Regions from separate parts of the Halalkalibacter sp. HAAS-P014 genome, predicted to be linked through region 2. Evidence: riboswitches for the same ligand, from Rfam matches in the RefSeq annotation. Region 2 holds a riboswitch; the other holds the start of a gene.
The links. Region 2 has a riboswitch for S-adenosylmethionine ahead of AC1FXZ_RS07275 (methionine ABC transporter ATP-binding protein). Riboswitches for the same ligand answer to the same signal wherever they lie in the genome.
Positions count from the first base shown of each region.

Region 1: linked by a shared signal. The riboswitch ahead of metK (methionine adenosyltransferase) and the one ahead of AC1FXZ_RS07275 (methionine ABC transporter ATP-binding protein) in region 2 are both predicted to bind S-adenosylmethionine.

Region 1 is NZ_JBWQTV010000023.1:108,139-111,654, forward strand. It holds gene AC1FXZ_RS18370 (gamma carbonic anhydrase) at 1-131, shown strand, start outside; gene AC1FXZ_RS18375 (DUF1540 domain-containing protein) at 220-375, opposite strand; gene metK (methionine adenosyltransferase) at 511-1,716, opposite strand; SAM riboswitch class I at 1,880-1,991, opposite strand; gene AC1FXZ_RS18385 (hypothetical protein) at 2,229-2,606, opposite strand; gene pckA (phosphoenolpyruvate carboxykinase (ATP)) at 2,863-3,516, shown strand, end outside.
Region 2 is NZ_JBWQTV010000007.1:84,355-87,870, forward strand. It holds gene AC1FXZ_RS07265 (MetQ/NlpA family ABC transporter substrate-binding protein) at 1-134, opposite strand, end outside; gene AC1FXZ_RS07270 (methionine ABC transporter permease) at 151-819, opposite strand; gene AC1FXZ_RS07275 (methionine ABC transporter ATP-binding protein) at 812-1,837, opposite strand; SAM riboswitch class I at 1,981-2,091, opposite strand; gene AC1FXZ_RS07280 (YusG family protein) at 2,356-2,592, opposite strand; gene gcvH (glycine cleavage system protein GcvH) at 2,873-3,262, opposite strand; gene AC1FXZ_RS07290 (arsenate reductase family protein) at 3,332-3,516, opposite strand, start outside.

The DNA.
Region 1 (3,516 bases), on a different contig from region 2:
CTTTTGGAAGACCTGCTAAAGTGGTTCGTGATCTAAATGAAGTTGATATAAAAGAAATGGCTCGTATTCGCCATGATTATGTAGAGAAAGGTCAGCACTATAAACAAGTACTTAAGGAAGCTAAAAACTAATAACATATTTTTAGATTAATGAATAATATTGATTATTATTATCAATAATAATAGAAAGAGCGAGAGAATCGCTCTTTCATTCCGCAAATCAATGTTGTGGTTCAAAGGTTTTGCAATCTGTTTCCTCTTGTTTATCTGCTTCTTTTCCCGTATGGCTTACAACATAAATCTTGTCTGCTTCACACTGATTCCCCTGTGCCCAAAAAACACAGTTGTTCACTTCACATAATACATCTTGAGCCAATTTACTCACCCCCCTCATATATACATTTTGACCAAATTTGAACCGAGAAATACAAAGGGATTCAAAATCTGATATTTCTCTTTCTAGGTCGAAAAAGAGGCAAACTCTAAAGTTGAGTTGCCTCTTTCTTGTCTTCTATAATCCAGCTTGTTCTTTTAATGCAGCTGCCTTATCTGTTTGCTCCCAAGGAAGATCAACATCAGTACGTCCAAAATGACCGTAAGCTGCTGTTTGCTTATAGATTGGTCGACGAAGGTCTAGCATCTTAATAATACCAGCAGGACGAAGATCAAAGTTATCACGTACAAGTGCAACTAATGATTCTTCAGATACTTTCCCAGTGCCAAACGTATCAATTGAAATTGATACAGGTTGAGCTACACCGATCGCATATGCCAATTGCACTTCACATTTATCAGCTAATCCTGCAGCCACGATATTTTTCGCTACGTAACGTGCAGCGTATGCTCCAGAGCGATCAACTTTTGTTGCATCCTTACCAGAGAACGCTCCTCCACCGTGACGTGCATAACCACCATATGTATCAACGATGATTTTACGTCCAGTAAGACCTGCATCCCCTTGTGGACCACCGATTACAAAACGACCTGTTGGATTAATAAAGTACTTTGTATCTTCATCTATTAATTCCTGAGGTACAACTGGATTAATTACGTATTCTTTTAAATTGCGTTGAATTTGTTCTAACGTTACTTCCGGATGATGCTGTGTGGAAATGACAATGGTATCAATTCGAGCTGGTTTCCCATCTTCATCGTACTCAACAGTAACTTGTGTTTTACCATCTGGACGAAGGTATGGAAGGACTTCTTCTTTTCGTACTTCTGTTAAACGACGAGCTAATTTGTGGCTTAATGAAATTGGTAGTGGCATTAGCTCACTTGTTTCATTATTAGCATAACCGAACATCAATCCCTGATCTCCAGCTCCAATTGCTTCTATTTCTTCATCGGTCATTTGACCTTCACGCGCTTCAAGAGCTCGGTCAACCCCTTGTGCAATATCAGCAGATTGCTCATCAATCGATGTTAATACTGCACACGTCTCAGAGTCAAAACCATACTTAGCACGAGTATAACCGATACCCTTAACCGTTTCTCGGACAATTTTTGGAATGTCAACATACGTACTCGTCGTAATTTCACCAGCAACTAAAACTAACCCTGTGTTAACTGATGTTTCACACGCTACACGTGCATTGGGATCATTCGTTAAAATTGCATCGAGAATCGCATCTGAAATTTGATCACAAATCTTATCCGGATGTCCTTCTGTTACAGATTCCGATGTAAATAGACGTCTGCTTTTAAATTCTGTCATTATTCTTTTCCTCCTTAAACACAGCTATTTACTTAGCCTATGTTTTTTTCTTTGAGACGGCACTCATGTCCCACTGAATGGGAAATACCTACCTGTAAAGACGTATAAACGATAAAAACCCTTTTCCAAATAGAGGAAAAAGGGTTGAATGTTTACCTTTAGCCTCTTATCGTTCAAGGCATATGCCTTGCAGGTTAGCACCTTTTCACTCAAGGCTATGAGTGTTGGTTGCTGGGCTTCTTCGGGCCTGTCCCTCCGCCTACTCAGGATAAGAGTATCCGTTCGACGCATATCATATCGCACATGTTGAATACTGTCAACATTTACAACTTACTCTTTACGAGTATGACTTTTGAAATTCACTTAACCTTATTAATTTATTTATAGTTTGCACAACCTTATTCGTAACTATGCTTTTTAAAAAATGCTTTCAGGACTATTAGAAATACAAAAGAGGTGTAACAAAAGGAGTCCGTTCAAACCTTTTGCTACACCCCTTTCTTCTGTTATTTCTAATAAGGAGTATCATCTCTTTGACGTTCATTACTCTCCCGTACTCTCTCTCCCTGTTCCCGACTTTTTCTCTGTTCTTCTAACTTCTTTTCATCTTCTATACGAAACTCTTCACGTAATTGCATCCTCATCAATTCTTTTTCATTATCTCGAGGTTTAACTTGGCTATACACCCCACTTGCAGTTAAACCAATGATCAGGGCTACTAAAACTTGATCACCCCACTCTCTTGGAATAAACCAAAGTATTCCCGCAATTCCGATTGCTAACAGTGCTCGATATTGTTTTTCTACACCGAATGCATTTCCAATAACCGTCACAAGAGCTGCTACGACAGCAGAAACTGTAGCGAGGTCCAACATGGAGACTTCTTGCACGTCGAATTCCTCCTTTTTACCCTTATATATTTACTTTATGCAGCATGAAAAAATTGGTCCTTTTCTAAATCTATTCTAGATACTTTAATTAATTAAACAAATTCCATAAAATTTGTGAACACATTTAGGTGGAAAGAAGTCACATTCCAAAAAAAATTTTAATAGTATAGACTATTAAAATTAATGTGTTATACTAATAAACAAGATTAGATAATATATGGGAATCACATAAAGATAAAGAAAGGGTTGTCCGACAATGAAAACGATTAGCCTCCAATCAGAATTAGTTAATTTAATGAATCAGAAAAATGTTCAGCTCAATTTACCTATCTCTTCATTAATTGAAAAGTCTTTAAAGCGAGGTGAAGGGAGCCTCACATCAACGGGGGCATTAAGTGTTTCAACTGGTGCTTATACGGGACGTTCCCCTAAAGACAAATTCATTGTCAAAGAATCAAGTATTGAAAACAAAATTGAGTGGGGAGCTGTTAACCAACCTATAGAGAAAGAAGTTTTTGTTTCACTTTACAGAAAAGTGCTGAAACACTTAAGTGAAAAAGAAGAACTTTTTGTTTCTGATGGATTTGCCGGTGCAGATGAAAAGTACCAAATTCCATTAAAAGTAATAAATGAATTCGCATGGCAGCAAGTTTTTGCGCGCCAATTATTTATCCGCCCAAGTAATAAAATTGAGCAAAATCATGATAATCAGCCATTCACGATTGTATCTGCACCTACATTTAAAGCAGACCCAGCTGTTGATGGTACAAATTCAGAAGTTTTTGTCATTGTTTCATTTGAACAACGAATCATTTTGATCGGTGGTACTGAATATGCTGGAGAAATGAAAAAATCAATTTTCTCTATTATGAACTTCTTATTACCAGAACAAGATGTTTTATCAATGCAC
Region 2 (3,516 bases):
AATTTCGTTAGTTCTTCTTGACCTGCCTCTTCTTCTCCCGCTTGTTCTTGCGTTTCTTCCTCTGTTGCTCCACCACATGCTACTAATGATACTGATAGTGCAGCTGCACCAATCACACTCAAAAACTTTTTCATTGTTAAATCCCCCTTGTTATCGTTTATCTGTTTTATTTGTAAAATAGTCACCTATCCATTGAATCATGAAAACAATCAACAGGATGACAATTGTAGCAACAAACGTAATTTGACTATTGTTTCGTTGGAAGCCCTCTAAGTACGCAAAATGCCCAAGCCCCCCGGCACCGATCACACCTGCCATTGCTGTGTAACTTACCAAGGCAATCGATGTAACGGTAATCCCCGAAATTAATGCCGGCAGCGATTCAGGGATTAACACTTTGCGTATAATGTCCCAATTGCTCGCTCCCATCGCTTGAGACGCCTCGATCACACCTTTATCAATTTCACGAAGCGCAATCTCGACCATTCTTGCATAGAATGGCGCAGCTCCAATAATTAAAGCCGGCAAGGCGGCATTTGCTCCTAGCATTGAACCGACAAGCATCCGTGTAAAAGGTATTAATAATACAATTAATATAATAAAAGGAATGGACCTAAACACGTTCACGATAAAACTGAATATCCCGTTTACGAACGCATTTTCCCAAAGGTTCCCCTTACTTGTTAAATACAAAATCATTCCGAGAATGAGACCGAGAATGAACGTCGCAGCAACGGATATACTGGTCATATAAAGCGTTTCAACAGTGGCTTCCCACAACTTATCCCACTTTACATCTCCTAACCATTGATCAATCATGGACGATCACCTCCACTTCGACTTCTTTATTTCGAATAAAAGTAATCGCCTTTTGAATCTCATCTCTTTCACCATTTAATGCGACAAATAAAGTCCCGTAGGAGCCTTCTTGAATTTTCGTGATTTTCCCTTGAACAATATTTACCTCAATATCAAACTGACGAATCAATTGGGTTATCAATGGTCGTTCAGCTTCTTGACCAACAAAGGTTAATTGAACGATTTCCCCTTCAGGATGTTCAGTAAGCATTTGTGTAATCGCGTCGACTGTCTCTTCAGGTTCAGTAATTTGTTTGACAAACTCTTTAGTCATATTCTCCTTTGGCCTACGGAATACATCAAGTACAGGCCCTTTTTCAACAACTTTACCTGCTTCCATGACAGCTACTTGATGGCAAATCTTGCGAATCACATGCATTTCATGTGTAATCAAAATAATCGTCAATCCTAACTTTTCATTGATATCAACAAGCAAATCTAATATGGAATCGGTTGTTTTCGGATCAAGAGCAGATGTCGCTTCATCACAAAGCAACACCTTTGGATTATTAGCAAGAGCTCTAGCTATCCCAACTCGCTGCTTTTGCCCACCACTTAATTGTGACGGATAACTATCTCCTCTGCCTTTTAGGCCAACAAGTTCAATCAGATCATCCACTCGCTTTGTGCGCTCTGCCTTTTTCACTCCAGCAATCTCAAGAGGAAAAGCAATATTTTCGCGAACAGTTCGTGACCAAAGTAAATTAAAATGTTGGAAAATCATACCGATCTCTTGACGCGCCTTTCTTAGCTCTTTTGGATTGAGCTTCGATAGCGTTCGGCCTGCAACCTTCACATCCCCTTCAGATGGACGTTCGAGCATATTAAGCATGCGAATCAGTGTACTTTTCCCTGCACCACTATACCCGATGATCCCATATATTTCGCCTTCTTCTATCGTTAAATCAATTCCATTTACTGCAGTAACCGGACCGTCCTTCGTCTTGAATACTTTTCGGATGCCACTTAATGAAATCATCATTTCATCCCTTCTTTCCTCATCGCCGTTTCCCCTAAAACAACGCATACTTACCAGATATGAGAACTCAGCTTTATACCCGTAAAATATATAAATAAAAAACCTTCCTGCTCGTTATGACAGAAAGGTATAGATTACACTTTCTCTCATCTATCAAAGCTCATGCTTTGCAGGATTTAGCACCTTCTTAGATTCGAAAATCTAACGGTTGCCGGGCATCTTCGGGCCAGTCCCTCCGCCACTCTGGATAAGAGTCTATTAAATTACATTACTTAATTTCTCTAACATTGAGAGAATCATAGCATGCGTAAAAAATAGTGTCAACTGAAAAAGTAACATTGCTATAATATAATTTTTGTATTCTTTTGAATCTTTTCCATATAAATGGTTGTTTTGTCAATAGCCTTCTATTTCGAACACCTTAAGTGAGTTATTGTAAAATAACTTACTAGCAAAAAATACCTTTTCAACTAAAAAAGTTGGCTTAGAGTAAAGATCTTACTCTAGCCAACTAACGACTAACACCAACCTTGGTCACAATCTTCTACATAAGATTTCACTTGTCTTGGGTTTTCTTGCTCATAGCGAAAAACTTTATCATTTTCAAATTCAAATCCCTCTGCCATTTCATGCTGGAAGCCTTGATTTGTTTCAATCACCTTCCCAACTTGAGCATTGCCCAAGTACAAGTTCATATGCCCATTTTCGTACTTTCCTTTTACTCTGCTTGTAACATCGACACGTGTAAGACTCATTCTTTGCAACCTCCCTTAAGCAGAAGTTACTTTTATCATTCCCACGTGCTTATTTAATGAAACATTGAAGTGACTCCTATAATAGGGGATGTTTCCCTCTTATAGAAGAAAAATCCCCAATAGGCAAATGCAGCCTATTCGATGATGCTTTGGCAATGGCTTCTCTCGCTGCGCGTCTCGATGGGACCCCCCCCATCGAGACTTAAGGTCTTTGCACCGGCTTCGCTCATTGCTTCGAAAAATCCCCAATAGGCAAATGCGGCCTATTGGGGATTTTTCTCTAGTCTTCTTCTTTAGTCATTTCTTCGTATTGTTCTGCTGTCATTAGTTGATCGATTTCGCTTGAGTTGCTTGGCTCGACTACGATCATCCAAGCTTTTTCGTATGGAGATTCGTTTACAAACTCTGGAGAGTCATCGAGGTCTTCGTTTACTTCTACCACTTTACCACTTACTGGTGCGTATAGTTCAGAAACGGTTTTTACAGATTCTACACTGCCAAATGGCTCGTCCGCTTCGATTTCGTCGCCTACTTCTGGTAATTCAACAAAAACGATATCTCCAAGTTCAGATTGAGCAAAATCCGTAATTCCGATACGAACTTTTTCTCCTTCTGTTTTTACCCATTCGTGCTCTTCTGAATACTTTAATTCTTTCGGTAGGTTACTCATTTAAAATTCCTCCATCTCTATTACAAATTTACTATATTATACCTGCTTTTCCATTGAAAACACAAACCTTTAATTCCATGTTTCTTCAAATTGTTCTTCTTTAAATCCGACGGTCACCTTTGTACCATCAGTCGTAATCGGTCTTTTAATTAACATTCCATCTGATGAAAGCAACTCAAGAGCTTCATCCTCTGACATCTCTTTTACTTTGTCTTTTAATCCAAGTTCACGATACTTTTTTCCACTTGTATTAA